DNA from 2 places in the Planococcus plakortidis genome. Region 2 is predicted to be linked to the other one. Evidence: a T-box and tRNA genes for the amino acid it is inferred to sense, from the RefSeq annotation. Region 2 holds a T-box; the other holds one or more tRNA genes.
What was found. The T-box of region 2 lies ahead of ileS (isoleucine--tRNA ligase). A T-box ahead of a tRNA ligase gene usually reads a tRNA of that ligase, here a tRNA-Ile.
Positions count from the first base shown of each region.

Region 1: it has a tRNA-Ile gene. The T-box ahead of ileS (isoleucine--tRNA ligase) is inferred to sense a tRNA for this amino acid. The anticodon was not compared.

Region 1 is NZ_CP016539.2:1,238,090-1,248,328, forward strand. Features, by position in the region: rRNA gene BBI15_RS06265 (23S ribosomal RNA) at 1-1,845, shown strand, start outside; rRNA gene rrf (5S ribosomal RNA) at 1,984-2,099, shown strand; tRNA gene BBI15_RS06275 (tRNA-Val) at 2,108-2,183, shown strand; tRNA gene BBI15_RS06280 (tRNA-Thr) at 2,195-2,270, shown strand; tRNA gene BBI15_RS06285 (tRNA-Lys) at 2,280-2,355, shown strand; tRNA gene BBI15_RS06290 (tRNA-Leu) at 2,377-2,461, shown strand; tRNA gene BBI15_RS06295 (tRNA-Gly) at 2,463-2,537, shown strand; tRNA gene BBI15_RS06300 (tRNA-Leu) at 2,561-2,649, shown strand; tRNA gene BBI15_RS06305 (tRNA-Arg) at 2,675-2,751, shown strand; tRNA gene BBI15_RS06310 (tRNA-Pro) at 2,777-2,853, shown strand; tRNA gene BBI15_RS06315 (tRNA-Ala) at 2,860-2,935, shown strand; tRNA gene BBI15_RS06320 (tRNA-Met) at 2,958-3,031, shown strand; tRNA gene BBI15_RS06325 (tRNA-Ile) at 3,040-3,116, shown strand; tRNA gene BBI15_RS06330 (tRNA-Met) at 3,266-3,342, shown strand; tRNA gene BBI15_RS06335 (tRNA-Asp) at 3,346-3,421, shown strand; tRNA gene BBI15_RS06340 (tRNA-Phe) at 3,437-3,512, shown strand; tRNA gene BBI15_RS06345 (tRNA-Gly) at 3,517-3,590, shown strand; tRNA gene BBI15_RS06350 (tRNA-Ile) at 3,594-3,670, shown strand; tRNA gene BBI15_RS06355 (tRNA-Asn) at 3,675-3,749, shown strand; tRNA gene BBI15_RS06360 (tRNA-Ser) at 3,754-3,845, shown strand; tRNA gene BBI15_RS06365 (tRNA-Glu) at 3,852-3,923, shown strand; gene BBI15_RS06370 (DMT family transporter) at 3,937-4,917, opposite strand; gene BBI15_RS06375 (1,4-dihydroxy-2-naphthoate polyprenyltransferase) at 5,057-5,971, opposite strand; gene BBI15_RS06380 (isochorismate synthase) at 6,133-7,524, shown strand; gene menD (2-succinyl-5-enolpyruvyl-6-hydroxy-3-cyclohexene-1-carboxylic-acid synthase) at 7,511-9,214, shown strand; gene menH (2-succinyl-6-hydroxy-2,4-cyclohexadiene-1-carboxylate synthase) at 9,205-10,026, shown strand; gene menB (1,4-dihydroxy-2-naphthoyl-CoA synthase) at 10,028-10,239, shown strand, end outside.
Region 2 is NZ_CP016539.2:1,995,532-2,005,770, forward strand. Features, by position in the region: gene BBI15_RS10105 (solute carrier family 23 protein) at 1-776, opposite strand, end outside; gene pyrR (bifunctional pyr operon transcriptional regulator/uracil phosphoribosyltransferase PyrR) at 808-1,347, opposite strand; gene BBI15_RS10115 (RluA family pseudouridine synthase) at 1,567-2,469, opposite strand; gene lspA (signal peptidase II) at 2,469-2,942, opposite strand; gene ileS (isoleucine--tRNA ligase) at 3,046-5,808, opposite strand; T-box leader at 5,853-6,062, opposite strand; gene BBI15_RS10130 (DivIVA domain-containing protein) at 6,112-6,639, opposite strand; gene BBI15_RS10135 (YlmH family RNA-binding protein) at 6,729-7,514, opposite strand; gene BBI15_RS10140 (YggT family protein) at 7,669-7,932, opposite strand; gene BBI15_RS10145 (cell division protein SepF) at 7,951-8,454, opposite strand; gene BBI15_RS10150 (YggS family pyridoxal phosphate-dependent enzyme) at 8,451-9,122, opposite strand; gene ftsZ (cell division protein FtsZ) at 9,322-10,239, opposite strand, start outside.

The sequences.
Region 1 (10,239 bases), 760 kb from region 2:
GCTTAGACAACCAGGATGTTGGCTTAGAAGCAGCCATCATTTAAAGAGTGCGTAATAGCTCACTGGTCGAGTGACACTGCGCCGAAAATGTACCGGGGCTAAACGGATTACCGAAGCTGTGGATGGACATCTGAGATGTCCGTGGTAGGAGAGCGTTCTAAGGGCGGTGAAGTCAGACCGGAAGGACTGGTGGAGCGCTTAGAAGTGAGAATGCCGGTATGAGTAACGAAAGACGGGTGAGAATCCCGTCCACCGAATGCCTAAGGTTTCCTGAGGAAGGCTCGTCCGCTCAGGGTTAGTCGGGACCTAAGTCGAGGCCGATAGGCGTAGACGATGGACAACAGGTTGATATTCCTGTACCACCTCCCCGCCGTTTGAGTAATGGGGGGACGCAGAAGGATAGGGTGAGCGTGCCGTTGGTTGTGCACGTCCAAGTTGTGAGATGAGAAACGAGGAAAATCCCGTTTCTGTATACATCAAGCAGTGATGGCAAGAGGTTTGACCTCAGAGTCCCTGATTTCACACTGCCAAGAAAAGCCTCTAGCGAGGCGGGAGGTGCCCGTACCGCAAACCGACACAGGTAGGCGAGAAGAGAATTCTAAGGTGAGCGAGTGAACTCTCGTTAAGGAACTCGGCAAAATGACCCCGTAACTTCGGGAGAAGGGGTGCTCTGGTAGGGTGAATAGCCCGAGAGAGCCGCAGTGAATAGGCCCAGGCGACTGTTTAGCAAAAACACAGGTCTCTGCAAAACCGTAAGGTGACGTATAGGGGCTGACGCCTGCCCGGTGCTGGAAGGTTAAGGGGAGTGCTTAGCGCAAGCGAAGGTGCGAACCGAAGCCCCAGTAAACGGCGGCCGTAACTATAACGGTCCTAAGGTAGCGAAATTCCTTGTCGGGTAAGTTCCGACCCGCACGAAAGGCGTAACGATCTGGGCACTGTCTCAACGAGAGACTCGGTGAAATTATAGTACCTGTGAAGATGCAGGTTACCCGCGACAGGACGGAAAGACCCCGTGGAGCTTTACTGTAGCCTGATATTGAATTTTGGTGCAACTTGTACAGGATAGGTAGGAGCCAGAGAACCCGGAGCGCCAGCTTCGGGGGAGGCGTCGGTGGGATACTACCCTGGTTGTATTGAACTTCTAACCCACAAGCCTAAGCGGCTTGGGAGACAGTGTCAGGCGGGCAGTTTGACTGGGGCGGTCGCCTCCTAAAGAGTAACGGAGGCGCTCAAAGGTTCCCTCAGAATGGTTGGAAATCATTCGCAGAGTGTAAAGGCACAAGGGAGCTTGACTGCGAGACGGACAGGTCGAGCAGGGTCGAAAGACGGACTTAGTGATCCGGTGGTTCCGCATGGAAGGGCCATCGCTCAACGGATAAAAGCTACCCCGGGGATAACAGGCTTATCTCCCCCAAGAGTCCACATCGACGGGGAGGTTTGGCACCTCGATGTCGGCTCATCGCATCCTGGGGCTGTAGTCGGTCCCAAGGGTTGGGCTGTTCGCCCATTAAAGCGGTACGCGAGCTGGGTTCAGAACGTCGTGAGACAGTTCGGTCCCTATCCGTCGCGGGCGCAGGAAATTTGAGAGGAGCTGTCCTTAGTACGAGAGGACCGGGATGGACACACCGCTGGTGTACCAGTTGTTCTGCCAAGAGCATCGCTGGGTAGCTATGTGTGGCCGGGATAAGTGCTGAAAGCATCTAAGCACGAAGCCCCCCTCAAGATGAGATTTCCCATTGCGCAAGCAAGTAAGATCCCTCAAAGACGATGAGGTAGATAGGTTCGGGGTGGAAGCGTGGCGACACGTGCAGCTGACGAATACTAATCGATCGAGGACTTAACCAACAAACTGAAACGCACGTTTCCCACAATGTCGATTTATCCAGTTTTGAAAGAACAAGATTTTTTGCCTGTGAGCAAAAAAAGACTTGTAAAACTCACCAGAGTTGGTATAATAAAACTTGTCTTTCAAAAACCTTATAGTCCAGTGATGATGGCAAAGAGGCCACACCCGTTCCCATCCCGAACACGGAAGTTAAGCTCTTTTGCGCCGATGGTAGTTGGGGGTCTCCCCCTGTGAGAGTAGGACGTCGCTGGGCATACATATGGAGGATTAGCTCAGCTGGGAGAGCATCTGCCTTACAAGCAGAGGGTCGGCGGTTCGATCCCGTCATCCTCCACCATTTTACTCTATGCCGGAGTAGCTCAACTGGTAGAGCAACTGACTTGTAATCAGTAGGTTGAGGGTTCAAGTCCTTTCTCCGGCACCACTCATATTTGAGCCATTAGCTCAGTTGGTAGAGCATCTGACTTTTAATCAGAGGGTCGAAGGTTCGAATCCTTCATGGCTCACCATTTCAATTTTATAATTGCCACGCGGGTGTGGCGGAACTGGCAGACGCACTAGACTTAGGATCTAGCGCCTTCGGGCGTGGGGGTTCGACTCCCTTCACCCGCACCAAGCGGAAGTAGTTCAGTGGTAGAACGCCACCTTGCCAAGGTGGAGGTCGCGGGTTCGACCCCCGTCTTCCGCTCCAATTTTTTATCTGTCCATTGCCCCGCCGGGGTGGCGGAACTGGCAGACGCACAGGACTTAAAATCCTGCGGTAGGTGACTACCGTACCGGTTCGATTCCGGTCCTCGGCACCAACTGTTTTATAAAATTTTATATTATGCGCCCGTAGCTCAATTGGATAGAGTACTTGACTACGAATCAAGCGGTTAGAGGTTCGAGTCCTCTCGGGCGCGCCATATTTTTGTCATCATCCTATTTAGTCGGGAAGTAGCTCAGCTTGGTAGAGCACTTGGTTTGGGACCAAGGGGTCGCAGGTTCGAATCCTGTCTTCCCGACCACTTTATGGGGCCTTAGCTCAGCTGGGAGAGCGCCTGCCTTGCACGCAGGAGGTCAGCGGTTCGATCCCGCTAGGCTCCACCAACTTATACAACATAAAGATCCTGGCGGCGTAGCTCAGCTGGCTAGAGCGTACGGTTCATACCCGTAAGGTCGGGGGTTCGATCCCCTCTGCCGCCACTTTTTTAGGACCTTTAGCTCAGTTGGTTAGAGCAGACGGCTCATAACCGTCCGGTCGCAGGTTCGAGTCCTGCAAGGTCCACCATTTAATGTTTATCACGGAGGAATACCCAAGTTTGGCTGAAGGGATCGGTCTTTAAAACCGACAGGGGAGTCAAATCCCGCGGGGGTTCGAATCCCTCTTCCTCCTCCATTATTAAAAATGAGTGGACAATTTTTCTTCAATATTATTATCGCGGGGTGGAGCAGTTCGGTAGCTCGTTGGGCTCATAACCCAAAGGTCGCAGGTTCAAATCCTGCCCCCGCAACCAAATGGTCCCGTGGTGTAGCGGTTAACATGCCTGCCTGTCACGCAGGAGATCGCCGGTTCGATCCCGGTCGGGACCGCCATTTTATAAATAATATGGGTCAGTAGCTCAGTTGGTAGAGCATTAGATTGAAGCTCTAAGTGTCGGCGGTTCGATTCCGTCCTGACCCACCATATTGCGGGTGTAGTTTAGTGGTAAAACCTCAGCCTTCCAAGCTGATGATGAGGGTTCGATTCCCTTCACCCGCTCCAAATGGGCCTATAGCTCAGCTGGTTAGAGCGCACGCCTGATAAGCGTGAGGTCGGTGGTTCGAGTCCACTTAGGCCCACCATTTTTCCGAAGTAGCTCAGTGGTAGAGCACCGCACTGTTAATGCGATGGTCGTAGGTTCGAGTCCTACCTTCGGAGCCATACTGGGGAAGTACTCAAGTGGCTGAAGAGGCGCCCCTGCTAAGGGTGTAGGTCGGTAACACCGGCGCGAGGGTTCAAATCCCTCCTTCTCCGCCAGTATTTGGCCCCTTGGTCAAGCGGTTAAGACACCGCCCTTTCACGGCGGTAACACGGGTTCGAATCCCGTAGGGGTCATATTAGAAAAGCGTCATGCATTCATATGCATGGCGCTTTTTTCTTTCTCTATTTTTTGTTCACTATGTGACGTGAAACTATGTATTGCCATTCCTACTATTACCATGGTTAAACCAATTAATGCTATTGAAGAAGGGAATGCAATGCTTAGTAGAAAAAATTCACCAATTAATGCAAATATGACTTCCAAAGATTGTGTAGCTTCCACTGCGGCAAGTTTTGACATGTTATTTCTGACCATATCGGTTGCCATAAAAAATAGAACAGTCGCTATTACTCCTGAACTGATGGCAACAATCAAAGATTGATAAGTTTGAGCGTTAGAAGGCAATCCAGTTGTTAAAAAGCCATAAATAGAAAGAATCAACCAAAGAGGCAGACTGGCAATTGTCATTCCAAGAACCCGTTGATATGCATCTAGCCGATCTTCACAAACTTCCATCATTTTTCTATTGCCAAGTGGATAAGCGAAAGCTGCAATTAAAACGGGCACTAACCCAAGCAATAATGTGAAAGTAGTGACATTAGTAAGGTGATCAAGCTGAAGAAGTGCTATTCCTGCTAGGATGATAGTTGAAAATAACAAGGCTTTAATCGGTATGTGTTGTCTGTGCATGACAGTTTGGCCGGATATATGTATTTTGAGGAAAAAAAGAGGAGCCAGTAAAGTTCCAGCGATGATTGTAAATTGCCAAGTTCCAGCTATTAGCCATCCTGGGGAGTATGCTGCTGCAAAACACAAGGGAGCGTAAAAAAGACCGAATCCTATGAAGCTCCACAATAACCATTTCACCTTATGTTTTTTCATTTCATGGAGGAGCGGAAGTAAATTACCCCTAAGTACGACAATTAATAGGAGGAAAGGGATCATAAACAGATAGCGCAAGGACGCACTCCAAACCCAATGCCCTCCTTGAGCTTCCATTAAAGCATTAATAATAAATGTGACTGCAAAAAACATTGCTCCTGCAAGTCCAAATAAAATTGGTTTCATAAGAAAACCCCTTTAACATATATTATATACAATATATCGCAATTAAGATGTTTTCACCATTCTTATTTCAAATTAGACTTCCTATAACTATCCCTATAATAAAAAGCTGATGGCCCCAATTGCCATCAGCTTTTAGATATTAAGATAAAAAATAATCTACTAGTAGACCTATTGCCAGCAGGAAGGTGAACAATGTATTCGTGATTCCCGTGTCTTTCATAGCAGGCATTACTTGTAGTGGTTCTGTGTAGCGCTTAAAAGTCATAATTACTTTCAAGGGCTTAATAACACTCAGTAACACCAATAAAGCCCAAGGTGTAACAATACCGAGCAATACCAATGAGATAATCCAAGCATAAGATAAGATAAAGAACCACATAAAAATGGTAACTGCAGCCGGTCTGCCAGTCAATATAGCCAAAGTACGCCGTCCGCTTTTTTTATCTCCATCCATGTCTCGGATATTATTGGCCATCATAATGGCTGCTACGAGCAAAGTGCTAGGGACAGCCAACATAATAGCGGTAGAGGTAATGGTTTCTGTTTGGATATAAAAAGCGACGATTACAATAAGGAAGCCCATAAACAATCCAGAAAACAATTCACCTAATGGCGTGTAAGCAATAGGGTATGGGCCTCCGGTATAAAAGTAACCGACTAACATGCCAATGCCCCCGACTGCCAATAGCCACCAACTGGTAGAAGCTGCAATATAGAGCCCGAGTATCGCAGAGATGGCATAAAGCAGGAATGCTAGTACTAAAACGGTTTTAGGCGAAACACCATTTCGGACGATAGCGCCTCCGATGCCGACAGATTCTTTAGTATCGAGTCCTCTCGCGTAATCATAGTACTCATTAAACATATTGGTTGCTGCTTGAATCAGCAAGCTCGCAATCAGCATGGCCAGGAACAGCGCCCAGTCTAAAGCCGTATAATGGATTGCGATCATTGTCCCCAGAAATACAGGGGCAAAAGATGCCGTTAAAGTATGGGGACGTGTGAGTTGCCACCAGACGCGCCACCCACTGTCGGCTTGTATGGAATGTGTCATTTCTATCTCTCCTATTCATTTCTTTCCAACCTACATTGTACTCCAAAACGTAGAGATTTACAGCATATGTTGTGCTGAAATCCAGAGAAAGGGGTATGATAGAAGATAGAGATTAAAATGTATCGCAGCAAATTGACGCTGCAGTAAACGGAGGTAATCCGGTGAATTCACAACCGTATTCATCAACTGAACAAATGGAAGCGAACCGCTTTAGCGGGTACCGTTTCTATACAGAAACCATTGAAGTATCAACCATGTCCGCTTTGGCATTTTTTGAAGCGGGGCAGGAACAATACGAAGGCAAGAGGATGTTTTGGCAGAACCGCGAGAAATCCTTTACGATGGTCGGCCTTGGACATGCTTATGTGCTGACCGCTGATGATTATAAAGGACGTTTCAGCAGCATCCAGAAGGATTGGAAAGCTTTAAGTGCCCAATTGGTAAATGAAGAAACAGCAGTGCAACCAGTGTTATTTGGCGGTTTTTCATTTGATCCTTTGAACAATCAGCCGAGCGGGTGGCGTAATTTCCCTCAGGCTTATTTTGCTGTGCCGACGTTTCAGCTTATTATTAAAGGTGAACAAGCGTATGTCAGCGTTCATTTGATCACTAAGCAGCCAAATAGTTTTATGGATTTTGAAGCGTTACGGAAAGAACGCGACCGGCTGATTCACGGTGCGCAAGTTTCAGAACCAAAGGCGTATCAAAAACCCACAGTTTCGAACAAGAAGGAACTGAAAAAAGAAGAATATATGCGGTCCATTGAAAAGGTGACAGATGTAATCCGTGCAGGGGAAGTTGAAAAAGTGGTTATCGCAAGAGCGCTGGAGCTTGGTTTTAAAGAAGCTTTAGCACCGGCCTCAGCTCTTTACCAGGCAGCTAATGAACAACCAGAAAGCTTTTTGTTTGGCCTTGAAGCCGGCAAACAATTCTTCTTCGGGGCGACTCCAGAGCGCCTTGTGAAAGTGGAACAGCAAAAGGCATTGTCTACATGTTTAGCAGGCTCTACACCCCGCGGCCAATCGGTTGAACAGGATGAAGCATTGGGGCAAGCCTTATTGGATGATTCGAAAAACCGTTCTGAGCATCATTATGTTGTACAGATGATCGGCAATGTATTCCAGGAACATTGTTCGAGTCCGCGCATTCCGCAAAATCCTAAATTGATGAAAATTCGGGATATACAGCATTTGTATACGCCCGTTGAAGGCGAGCTGAAAAATGGGAGCTCACTATTGGATCTAGTCGAAGCGCTGCATCCGACGCCGGCACTTGGCGGTGAGCCGAAACAGCAGGCATTGAGTTTAATTCGCTCGTATGAACCATTAAATAGAGGGTATTATGCGGCGCCAATCGGTTGGATTGATGCAAAAGGCGATGGCGAATTTGCCGTAGCGATTCGTTCGGCTTTACTTGACGGGGATAAAGCCTATTTATTCGCGGGCGGCGGCATTGTGGCGGATTCTACTCCACAAGCTGAATATGATGAAACATGGGTGAAGTTCCGCCCGATGCTTCGTGTATTGGGAGGAAATTTGCATGACGAATCGTGAGTTTTTAACTGAATATGTTTCGACGTTTACCCATTCGCTGATGCACGCAGGGGTAAAAAAAGCAGTCATCAGTCCAGGTTCCCGTTCGACGCCTCTTGCTTACGCTTTTATGAAACAAGAGGGGATAAAGACGTATCGTCAAATAGACGAACGTTCGGCTGGGTTTTACGCGCTTGGCTTGGCAAAAGCTTCAAACAGCCCAGTTGTTTTGATTTGTACATCAGGGACTGCGGCAGCCAATTATTTCCCAGCGATTGTAGAAGCCTATTATGCGCGTGTGCCGCTTCTCGTAATTACAGCGGATCGCCCGCACGAGCTTCGTGAAGTTGGGGCTCCGCAAGCGATCAATCAGATCAATTTGTTCGGCTCCCATGTCAAGTGGTCAGCTGATCTGCCCTTGCCCGAACAAGGCAACCGGTTGGACTTTTTAAAGCGTCATTTGGGGCGTGCAGCAGCCATGGCTGAAAGTGCACCCAAGGGTCCAGTGCATTTGAATGTGCCGTTCCGTGAACCGTTGGGCATCGATTTCGAACAGCCTTATGAAAGCGACAGAGAACTATACCGTTTTGAAAGCGGCCAGCAGCTGACCGATGAAGCTGCGGGATTTTTGCGAGAAGTATTCAGCCATCCTCGCGGCTTGTTGATTGCTGGGGAAAATACTGCTCAGATTTCATCGGAGCAATGGGAATTTATCCGCCGTCTCGGTTGGCCGGTGCTTGCCGATCCGCTGTCGAATTTGCGGTCGAATGTACCGGATGATCTTATGGATGTTATTGTTGATTCATATGATGCTTTGTTGAAAAATGAAAAATTCGCTGACAGTGTAGCGCCGGATGTGGTCGTTCGAATCGGGCCGCAGCCGGTTTCCAAGCCGCTTAGCCAGTTTTTGGCGAAAAACAAGCCTGCGAGATACGTCGTCATCGACGAAAGCCCGTTGTTCAGGGATCCGCAATCCGCCGTTACGCACCATGTCCAACAGCATAGTTCTGTCCTATGGGAGTTGAGCTTGGAAGTGAAAGCTTCAAAGCACTACTTGGAGCAATGGATCAAAGCGGGAGAATTGGTGCGGCAGTCCATGTCCGCACATTGCCAGCAAGAGTTGGATGAAGGCGTGTTGGCAAAAGCCTTTTTCGATGAACTCGATGGTTGTGATTTAACCGTCAGCAGCAGCATGCCGATCCGGGATGCGGATACCTATTTCCAGTCGACGCAGAGGGATGTGCGGATTTATGCCAACAGGGGTGCGAATGGGATCGACGGGGTGGTATCGACGGCTTTCGGGATCCAGGCAGCGAACCAACGGCCCGGGTATTTGTTGATCGGCGATTTGGCTTTGCTGCATGATATGAATGGCTTGCTTGCGTCTAAATTACAAGCTGCAGAGCTGACGATTGTCGTCATGAATAATGATGGCGGCGGGATATTCTCCTATTTGCCGCAGTCGAAAGAAGAGCGCTATTACGAGGAACTATTTGGTACCCCGACCGGGATCCAATTCAAAGCGGCTGCTGACATGTACGATGCGGAATACTTCTCTGCAAAGACTGTGGACGAATTGCAGTCGGTGCTTAGAACACCGAAAGAAAAACCGGTACGCATCATCGAAGTGGAAACAAACCGTTCGAACAACGTAACGGTTCACCGCAAATTGTGGAGCCGCCTGGATGAGGGGCTAAACACATGGAATTGATGGCAAATGGAGTTCGCTACCATGTTAAAGTGGCGGGAGGTGAAGACCTTCCTGTCCTGGTCTTGCTCCATGGTTTTACGGGCAGCACGGCTACATGGAAAACAGTCATTGAAAACTGGCGCGACCACCGGATTGTGGCGATTGACTTGATTGGGCACGGCCAAACAGAAAGCCCGACAGATGAAAGCCGTTATACGATGGAGCGGCAACTGGATGACCTTGACTTCATTTTTGAGGAGATGAAGTTAGAGAACTTCACTTTGCTCGGTTATTCGATGGGCGGGCGTACGGCGCTTGCGTATGCTTGTGAATTTCCAGACCGTGTTGACCAGCTTATTTTGGAAAGTGCTTCCCCCGGTTTGAAAACCGAAGCTGCAAGGGAAGAGCGGCGAGAGCGGGATACCCAGTTGGCCTTTAACATTCTTGAAGGCGGCATAGAACAATTTGTTGGGAAATGGGAAAATATCCCGTTGTTCGACAGCCAGAAATCCTTGCCGGAATTTGTACGCAAGCAAGTGAAGCAAGAGCGGCTCGCACAATCTGCAGTAGGCTTGGCAAACAGCTTAAAGGGCATGGGCACAGGTTCACAGCAATCGTATTGGAATTGTCTGCCGGAATTGAAGATACCGGTTTTACTGATCACCGGTGAGTTGGATCCGAAGTTTTGCGCCATCGCGCGTGAGATGCAGGAGCTCTTGCCGAACGCAGAACACTGCATCATTTCAGCGGGACATGCGATTCATGTGGAAAAACCGGCTGAATTTGCTACAATGGTTATGGAACGAATAAATGGAATCAATGAGGAGGACTAGTATGTCAACACGTCAATGGGTTACAGAACTTACATATGAAGACATTAAATACGAAACATATAATGGGATTGCAAAAATCACCATTAACCGTCCGGAAGTGCGCAATGCGTTCCGCCCGAAAACGGTCCATGAATTGATCGACGCATTTTCACGCGCGCGCGACAATTCGGACGTCGGCGTCATCGTTTTGACAGGTGAAGGCGAAAAAGCATT
Region 2 (10,239 bases):
CCAAGTACTAGCTGGTGGCCGATGTGCTCAGAAATCGTGACGATGGCGATCGGCACCATGACGAACAGGAGCGTCGGCGTCACTTGGAACGAGTAATCGATACCTGGCACGAGAAATTCCGGCACTTGGAACCAGTTCGCAGCAGCGACCGGGCTGAAGTCGATGATGCCGATCATCGCCGAGTAGGCGTAACCCACGATGATGCCGATCAGGATCGGCATGAGCGAGATGATGTTCTTGAAGTAGATATTGCAGATGATCGCCGTAATGAGCGTCACTAAGGCTGCCGAGAAATGCAGCAGGCTGTATTCGGACCCCCCGTCTGCCGTGGGGATGTTCATGGCCATGTCGACCGCTGTCCCGGACAGTGCCAGCCCGATGACGATGATGACTGGGCCGACGACAATCGGCGGCAAGAGTTTCATGAGCCATTTATAGCCGGTCTTCCAGATGATCAGCGAGACGATTGCGTAGACCAAGGAGACGAACATGGCGCCGATCATCGCTGAGCCGATGCCGCCTGTTTCCGTCGCGATCTGGATCGGGACGATAAAGGCGAATGAGGAACCGAGATACGCCGGCACCTTGAATTGCGTGATGAGGACGAAAATGATGGTGGCGATGCCGCTCGTCAATAGCGCGATCGCAGGGCTCAATCCAACCAGCTGCGGCACGAGGATCGTTGCGCCGAACATGGCGAACATGTGCTGCAGGCTAAGGGAAATCCATTGCCCCGTTTTTGGTTTATCGTGTATGTCTAGAATGGCATTGCTCAAGCTGTTTCTCCCCTGTCCCTAATAGTAGTCCTTAGTCATTGATGGTGACGCGGTCGGTGCTGTCGCTTTCTGTCATCTCGACCACAATCCGTTCTTCGCTCGAGGTCGGGATGTTTTTCCCGACATAATCGGAGCGGATCGGCAACTCCCGGTGTCCCCGGTCGATCAGGACGGCGAGCTGGATCTGTGCCGGCCGGCCGAGGTCCATGACCGCGTCCATAGCTGCGCGTACAGTGCGTCCGGTGTAGAGGACGTCGTCAACCAGGATGACTTTCCGGTCTTTGATGCTGTGCTCAATATCGACTTGCTGGACGAGCGGCTCCTGCCCCGGGTTTTTCTGGCTCAGGTCATCCCGGTAAAGCGTGATGTCCAGTTCTCCAGTCAGAATGGCTTTGCCTTCGATTTGTTCGATTTTCTCCGCCAAACGCTTGGCGATGAATGCGCCTCTTGTTTTGATGCCGACCAAGATGCAGCCGTCGATTCCTTTATTGCGCTCGATGATTTCGTGGGCGATCCGTGTAATTGCGCGCCCGATTGCCTTGTCATCAAGAATGACCGCTTTTTCTGCCATGTGTTCCACTCCTTTATGATTGCATTGAAATTTCTGCATGAAAAAACCCTCCGCCAGAAGAGGCGAAGGGTGCATAAGCGCAGAAAAAAACCTTCCGGAAGACACACTTCCGGCTTTGCGAATATCCCTTTTCAGCCTCTCTGGACTGTTCTTAAAGGTGATGCGTATTCAGTTGACTGGTCTAAGTATAAAGAACAGCCATTTCATTTGTCAACCCCCTCAGCGGAGAGTCTCGAGAAGTTCTTCGAATTCAGCTGGCAAAGCAGACGAGAATTCCAAGTATTCCTTCGTCCGTGGATGGATAAAACCGATGACGGCGGCATGCAAAGCCTGGCCACCGATATCCATCGTTTTTCTCGGGCCGTATTTCGGGTCCCCGGCAAGCGGAAATCCGATATAGCGCATATGGACACGGATCTGGTGCGTACGGCCGGTTTCAAGCCGGCATTCCACCAATGTGAAATTGCCGAAACGCTCAAGTACGGTGAAATGCGTCACCGCATGCTTGCCTTTATCGACAACGGCCATCTTCTGGCGTTCCTTCGGGTCGCGTGCGATCGGTGCATCGATGGTGCCTTTATCATGGGCGATATGTCCATGGACAAGCGCGATGTATTTGCGCGTCACGGATTTTTCGACCAATTGCTCTACCAAAGAAGCATGCGCAAGGTCGTTTTTCGCAACCATCAACAAGCCCGACGTGTCTTTATCGATGCGGTGGACGATCCCCGGGCGCACCACGCCGTTGATGCCGGACAAGTCGGTGCAATGGTACATGAGGCCATTGACGAGCGTGCCGCTCGCGTGTCCCGGTGCCGGATGGACGACCATGCCTTTCGGTTTGTTGACGACGAGCACGTCTTCATCTTCGTAGACGATATCGAGATCCAGGTTTTCCGGTTCTGCATCCAATTCTTCCAATAGCGGCGGCGTGATGAGGATCTCGTCTTCCAGGCGCACTTTGTAATTGGGCTTCACCGTTTCACCGTTCACTTTGATATGGCCATCTTTGACCCAATTGCTGATCTGTGAGCGCGACCATTCCTCATCGACTGCAGAGATCACTTTGTCGATGCGTTCGCCTTTTTGTTCTTCTGTAATGTTTATTGTCAATTCTTCCATTAAGACACCTTTTTCTTTTGTTGTTTTTCATCCATGATCACGAAAATGACCATTAAGACGACCCCAATGGTCAATGCAGCATCCGCAACATTGAAGATCGGAAAGTCATAATTGATTACTGGAATCAGCACATCGACAAAATCGACGACTTCACCACGGTACATCCGGTCGATGAAATTACCGATTGCGCCTCCTAGTAGCACCATCAGCGCTAATTGAAACAGCGGCTGTCCGCCGGCATGCTTATGGAAATAATAAAGAATCGCCACAATCACTACGATAGTGATGACGGCAAATAGCCACATTTGCCCTTCGAGCATCCCCCACGCCGCGCCGCGGTTGCGGTGGGAAAGCCATCCGAGATACGGTTCGAGCACAGGAATCCGTTCCCCGAGCTCCATATTTTTGACGACCAGCCATTTGGTCCATTGATCCAATGCAATAATCAGTAAAGCAATCCCATAATAAATCACTTGTAGTTCCCCCGTCATTCATCAGTCTATTCATTTTAACACAGAGCAGGCGAAAAAAGAAAAAGTCCGAAAGCCGGATAACCGGCTTTCGGACCGTTCAAGCTCAAGCGTATTCGATTTCAACGACTTCCGCACAACGCGGGCAAAGTTCCGGATGTGCTTCCGATTCGCCGACATGCTTGGAGATCGTCCAGCAGCGGCCGCATTTCTCGCCTTGTGCTTTTTCGACGACGACTGACACTTCGTCAAGTGACAGCGCATTTTCCGGTGCTTGTTCTCTCGCCCCGCCGAATTCGTATTCGGAAACGATGAACAATTGCGCGAGGTTCGAATCGATCGCCGGCAATAAGTTCGCCAATTCGTCACTTGCGTAGAGCGTCACTTTCGCTTCGAGCGATTTCCCGATCGTTTTCGCAGCACGCGCTTCTTCCAATGCTTTCAAGACATCGTCGCGGACGTCCATGAAGCGTCCCCATTTCTCTTCAAGATCCTTGAACTCAGGACGCTCCACTGCCTCAGGGAAGTCGGTCAATTGGACGCTTTCTTCTGAAGCGGAATCCAAGTACGACCACATTTCATCCGCTGTATGCGGGAGGATCGGGGATGCCAGCTTGACGAGCGCCATCAAGCTGTCGAACATCACGGTCTGCATCGCACGGCGGTGCGGGTGGTCCGCGCGTTCGATATAGACGACATCTTTTGCGACATCAAGGTAGAATGAGCTAAGATCATTTGCGCAATAACTGTTCAGCGCATGGTAGACAGAGGAGAATTCATAATTCTCGTAGCCTTTAGTAGCCGTATCGATCAGTTTGTTCAATTTCATGGCCATATACTGGTCCATCTCGCGCATGTCTTCAAACGGCACGCGGTTTGTTTTCTCATCGAAATCAGCCAAGTTGCCGTGAAGGAATTTCAGCGTGTTGCGGATCTTGCGGTACACTTCAGACACTTGCTTGAAGTTATCATCCGATACGCGCACATCCGCCGTGTAATCGACAGAAGAAACCCATAGGCGCAGGATATCCGCTCCCATTTGGTTCATCACTTTTGCCGGCACGATGACGTTGCCGAGCGATTTGCTCATCTTGCGGCCGTTGCCGTCCAATGTAAAGCCGTGGCTCAAGACGCCTTTATACGGAGCGATGCCGTTGATGGCGACACTCGTCGTAAGCGATGAGTTGAACCAGCCGCGGTATTGATCGGAGCCTTCCAGGTACAGGTCTGCCGGATACTGCAGGTCTTCGCGCTCATCAAGCACCGCCTGATGGGATGATCCTGAATCGAACCAAACATCCATGATGTCCATTTCTTTCGTGAAGATGCCGTTCGGGCTGCTCGGGTGTGTAAAGCCTTCCGGCAATAGTTCAGCTGCTGTACGCTCGAACCAGATGTTCGATCCGTGTTCGCGGAAGAGATCCGCGATATGTGCAATCGTTTCTTCCGTGATGACCGGGTCGCCGTTTTCCGCATAGAATACCGGAATCGGCACGCCCCACACGCGCTGGCGGGAAATGTTCCAGTCACCGCGGTCACGCAGCATATTGTAAAGGCGTGTTTCACCCCATGCTGGCGTGAACTCCGTCTCGTCGATCGCTTTTAGGATCTGGTCGCGGAACGCATCGATCGATACGAACCATTGCGCCGTCGCCCGGTAGATGACCGGTTTTTTCGTGCGCCAGTCATGCGGGTATGAGTGGGTGATGAACGTCAAGGCTTCCAAGGCACCTGCCTCGTCGAGCGCTTCTGTGATCGATTTATTCGCTTTGTCGTAGAACTCACCGGCAAACCCTGGCGCTTCCTCTGTCATGACGCCGCGCTCATCGACCGGGCATAGAACATCCAAGCCATATTTCTTGCCGATCAAAAAGTCATCTTCCCCGTGTCCAGGAGCGGTGTGGACGCAGCCCGTACCGGAATCGGTCGTGACGTGCTCGCCGAGCATGACGAGTGACGTACGGTCATACAATGGGTGTTTCGCCTCGATATGTTCCAGTTCCTGGCCTTTCACTGTGCGGACGACTTCATGATCCGTCCATTCCAGCTCTTTAGCCACTTCTTCAAGCAAATCTTTTGCGACGACGAATGTCGAACCGCCATGAGCAACTTCTACGTAATCCAAATCCGCATGGACAGAAATCCCGAGGTTGGCAGGGATTGTCCAAGGCGTTGTCGTCCAGATGACCAGCTTCGTGCCTTCATCCAAAACGCCCTTTCCGTCCGTTACAGGGAAGGATACATAGATTGATGGGGATTTTTTGTCGTGATACTCAATCTCCGCTTCAGCAAGTGAGGATTCACTTGACGGAGACCAGTAGACCGGCTTCAAGCCTTTATAGATATAGCCCTTATTCGCCATTTTGCCGAATACTTCGATCTGGCGTGCTTCGTAAGAAGGTTTCAACGTGACATATGGGTTTTCCCAGTCGCCTCGTACGCCAATGCGCTTGAATTGTGAGCGCTGGCTGTCGATCTGCTCGTAAGCATATTCTTCGCAAAGCTTGCGGAATTCAGCGAGCGACAACTCTTTGCGGTTGACCCCTTTATTGGTCAACGCCTGTTCGATCGGCAAGCCGTGCGTATCCCAGCCCGGCACATACGGGGCATGGTAGCCCATCATGCTGCGCGAGCGGACGATCATGTCTTTCAGGACTTTGTTCAAGGCATGTCCCATGTGGAGGTCGCCGTTTGCGTACGGAGGCCCGTCATGAAGCACGAAGAACGGGCGGCCTTTCGTGCGGTCCTGCACTTTTTTATAGATGTCCATTTCTTCCCATTTCTTTTGCATTTCAGGTTCCCGGTTCGGCAAATTGCCGCGCATCGGAAACTCGGTTTTCGGCATCAATAATGTATCTTTATAATCCATTTTCCATTCCTCCTGTAAGCATAATAAAAAGCCTCCCATCCCTGGAAAGGGACGAGAAGCTCGCGGTACCACCCTTGTTGCAGCTAAATGCTGCCAACTCGACACCGTAACGTGGCGGGGACGGGCCCGGTTACTTAGCGTTCACCGGTCCAGCTCAGGAGTGATTTTCCAAGACGGTCCCGCGCCAGGCTTCCACCGCCCCCGGCTCGCTCGATCGGATGTCCGTTTCGTACTGTCTCCATCATTGCGTTTATAAGTATGTCGTAATTATAGAAGCTGAATAGATCCCAGTCAAGAGCGGGCTTATTCCTTTGCAGCGCTTTCTGCTTCGTTCTTCTCGATCCGGTCAAGGTTTTCCGTGTCCAGATCGTATTCAAGCAAGGTATTCCAGTCTTCCGTCTCGATCAAATCCAGCTGCGCTTCCACCAGCATCTTGAAACGGTTGCGGAAAATCTTCGACTGCTTTTTCAATTCTTCGATTTCGGTCGCGATGCGGCGTGCTTTCGCAAGCGATTCATTGACGATGCGGTCTGCATTTTTCTCTGCTTCCTGCACAATCAGGTCTGCTTCTTTTTGTGCGTTGCGGCGGACTTCTTCGGACGCTTCCTGCGCCACGAAGATGGACTTCTGCAAAGTCGTTTCCAGATTGGTGAAATGACCCATGCGCTCGTCCGTGGATTTCATGCGCTCTTCCATCTCATTCCGTTCTTTGATGACTTTTTCGTAATCCTTCATGATTTGCTCGAGGAATTCATTGACCTCATCTTCTTGATAACCGCGGAATGCGCGGCTGAACTCTTTATTATGTATATCTAATGGTGATAAAGGCATCGTATCTCTCCTTACTCTCTGCATGTTTACACTCATTATACCTGTCATGGCGAGAAATTTCAGTACTATTCGCTACATTCGGCATGGATTTATTTTTTCAATTCCAATTTACCGACCTGCAGGCGGATCTTGTCCTTTTTCGTCCGCCCTTCGATTGCGATGATTTGCACGCGCCCAAGCCCTCGCGTCGAAATCAAATCGGATTCGTGCAGTTCGAACGAGACGCTTTCTTGGGCCGTCCAATTGACTTTCACTTTCCCCCCATTGATCAGCGCCGCCGCTTTTTGCCGGGAGATATTATAGACCGAGCTCATGACCGTATCCAGCCGCAGCGAACTGACCGTATGCGCCTGTTCCGTCCACTCCTCGATGACCGGGAGATAATCGGCGGGGTCGCCCACTTCTTCAAGCTGGACTTTCACTTTTCCGGCGCTCGTGAAATTGGCGCGCAAATACGGCGCGATTTCCGCCATCACTGCCAGTTGCACGATGCCGTCATCGATCCGGATGTCCCCGAACTTCCCTCTTTCCAATCCCAGCGACATGAGTGCGCCAAGAATGTCCGGATGTTTCAACGTCACGAATTTGGCGGGGTAGCGCAGCTCGAACATGGTGATTTGGAAATCCCTTTCTTCCGGCACATAATAGGAGGGATGCAACAGGACGCGTTGGCGCTCTGCCTGGCCGAACAAGCCGGAAGCAGCCATTTGCACATCACGCCCGCCGATCAGCGATTTGACGATGAAGCGCTGGCGCGGGTCCAGGAAATCCGTGAGTTTCGGCGCATACATATCTTCCACATCTTGCAGCCAGTCCGATGCCTGCTCGATAAATTGTTGTTCGTCTTTACGGAAATGCTGGAATATCTCTTCCATGGGCCGTTCCCTCCGGTTTCTTGGATTCGTTCATTGTCTAACTAGCATTCTACATAGTCTCGGAAAATCCCTTTCACCGTTCGCCCCAACTAAAAAAGACAGAGAACTGGATTCTCCGTCTTCTTATATCAGCTGGCGATTATTCAGCTTCTTATCAGAGAAGGTACTGCGCCAATGTGATGATGCCTTGGCTCGCGAGGCTCAAAGTGAAAATGGCCACAATCGGCGAGATATCGATCATGCCGATCGGCGGGATGAAGCGGCGGAAAATATCCAGATACGGATCCGTGATCCGTGAGATCATCTGCCCGAATGCGGACTCCTTGATGCTCGGCACCCAGCTCATGAAGACGCTGATGATCAGGATATAAAAGTAGATGTTTATTGCGCTTAGCAATAAGTTTACGATAAGATACATTCGATTTTAAGCACCTTTCTATTGTTGATCGTCGTGATAATAATCGGAGATGGCGCCATCGACTTCGACCGTGTCCGGCACACAAAGGAAAATGTCAGTGCCGATGCGCTGGATATCCCCTCCCAGTGCATAGACGGTGCCGCTCAGGAAATCGATGATCCGAAGGCCCTGGTCCCGTTCGATGCGCTGCAAGTTGACCACGACGGCCTGTTTCGTTTTCAAGCTTTCCGCGATGTCCTGTGCTTCTGCATAGACACGTGGTTCCGCCAAGCTGACTTTTGATGATGAAGCAGATGCATTCTGCAAATTGACTATATTCTGCACGGTAGGTTCCTCCAAATTCTCACGGCGTTCTTTCACTGGCTTCGGTGCTTTCGCCACTTTCTTCTGCGGCTGTTCGGCAGCTGCCGGGGCAGGCTTTTCATAGCGCTGCACAGGGCGCTGCTTGCGTTCCTCCTGGACGGGCTCTTCTTCGTACTCGTCCAGGTAAAAGAAATTCTTGAATTTATCTTTCATGCTCATCTTTCCGCCTCACTTTCCGACCCCACCAATGCGGTCCCGACGCGGACGAATGTCGCGCCTTCTTCAGCCGCAATCAGGTAATCATTCGACATGCCCATCGACAGTTCCGTACAAGGGGCATGCGCCCATTTCTTGGCTGCAACTTGCAGCTGCAAATCTTTCAAGCCTCTGAATGTAGCTCTTAATAGCGCTTCGTCCTCTGTATTCGGCGCCATGGTCATCAAGCCGACCACCTGTATCTTATCAAAATCCTTCAAGGATTCGATAAACGCGGGAACTTCCACAGGAGAAAATCCGCTTTTTGATTCCTCCCCCGAAACATTGACCTGGACAAAGCACTTGACGGGTTTATCGGCACGTTTCTGGATCTCTTTCGCCAAACTCAGGCGGTCCAGTGAATGGAGGTAATCGATGAGTCCGATCACTTCTTTGACTTTCCGTGACTGGAGAGAACCGATATAATGCCAACAAACATCCCCTTCAATCGATCCATGCTTCAGCTTAAGGCCTTCAGGACGATTTTCGCCGAGATGGCGGATGCCCGCATCGACGGCTTCCTGTGTTCTGTCGATTCCGACTTGTTTGGTGACTGCGACGATTTCAATGCCGCTATGGATTCGATTTAATGTATGGGCCATTTCTTCAAATTTCGGTTTAATCGCTTTCATATGCTCACAACTTTTCTATAGACGTTCACTTTATTGTACCAAGCTGGAGCTGAATTATCAATTCAGCCTGGCATTAAAACAACAAAGCCGGACAATTTTCAACAAAATTATGAATGGCAGAGGGCAAGTGATTCCGAAACTGGCTTTTCGCGTCCAAACATATAAAAAAACAGCTGCCGGATCGGCAGCTGTTTTCCTATTAACGGCGCTTTTGTCTGTTGCGCAGGAATGTCGGGATATCCAAAGCATCTTCACTTTGCTTATCCTGGCGCTGAGGCTCCTGGTTGTAATAAGGAGCCTGCTCTTCGCGGCGCTGTGACTGTTCTTCGCGGCGTGCTTCACGGATGGAAGGGGCCGGGTTTTGCTGTTGGATCGATTGGATGCGGTTTGCATTCAATCCGGATCCGCGTGGCGCGCGTCCAGCCGGGTTCAACAATTCTTCGTTAAAGCCGGTAGCGATGACCGTGACAACGATTTCGTCTTTCAAGTTGTCATTGATGACGGAACCGAAGATCATGTTCACTTCTTCATCCGATGCTGACGCGACGATATCGGCAGCTTCCTGTACCTCATACAGGCTCAAGTTCGATCCGCCTGTAATGTTCATGAGGACACCTTTTGCCCCATCGACAGATACTTCAAGCAACGGGCTCGATACTGCTTTTTTCGCAGCTTCAGCAGCACGGTTCTCTCCTGAAGAGACACCGATACCCATGAGTGCAGAGCCTTTGTTGGACATGATCGTTTTCACATCGGCAAAGTCAAGGTTGATAAGACCAGGAACTGCGATCAAATCAGAGATGCCTTGTACACCTTGGCGAAGAACATTATCCGCTTCACGGAATGCTTCTAGCATCGGCGTATTTTTGTCTACGATTTCAAGTAGGCGGTCGTTCGGGATAACGATCAATGTATCGACTGACTCTTTCATCGTTGCGATTCCGCCGATAGCCTGAGTTGAGCGCTTGCGCCCTTCGAATGTGAACGGGCGAGTAACGACGCCCACTGTCAAAGCGCCAAGTTCTTTGGCGATGCCTGCGATGACAGGTGCAGCACCCGTACCAGTGCCTCCGCCCATACCGGCAGTGACGAAGACCATATCGGCTCCGCGCAAAGC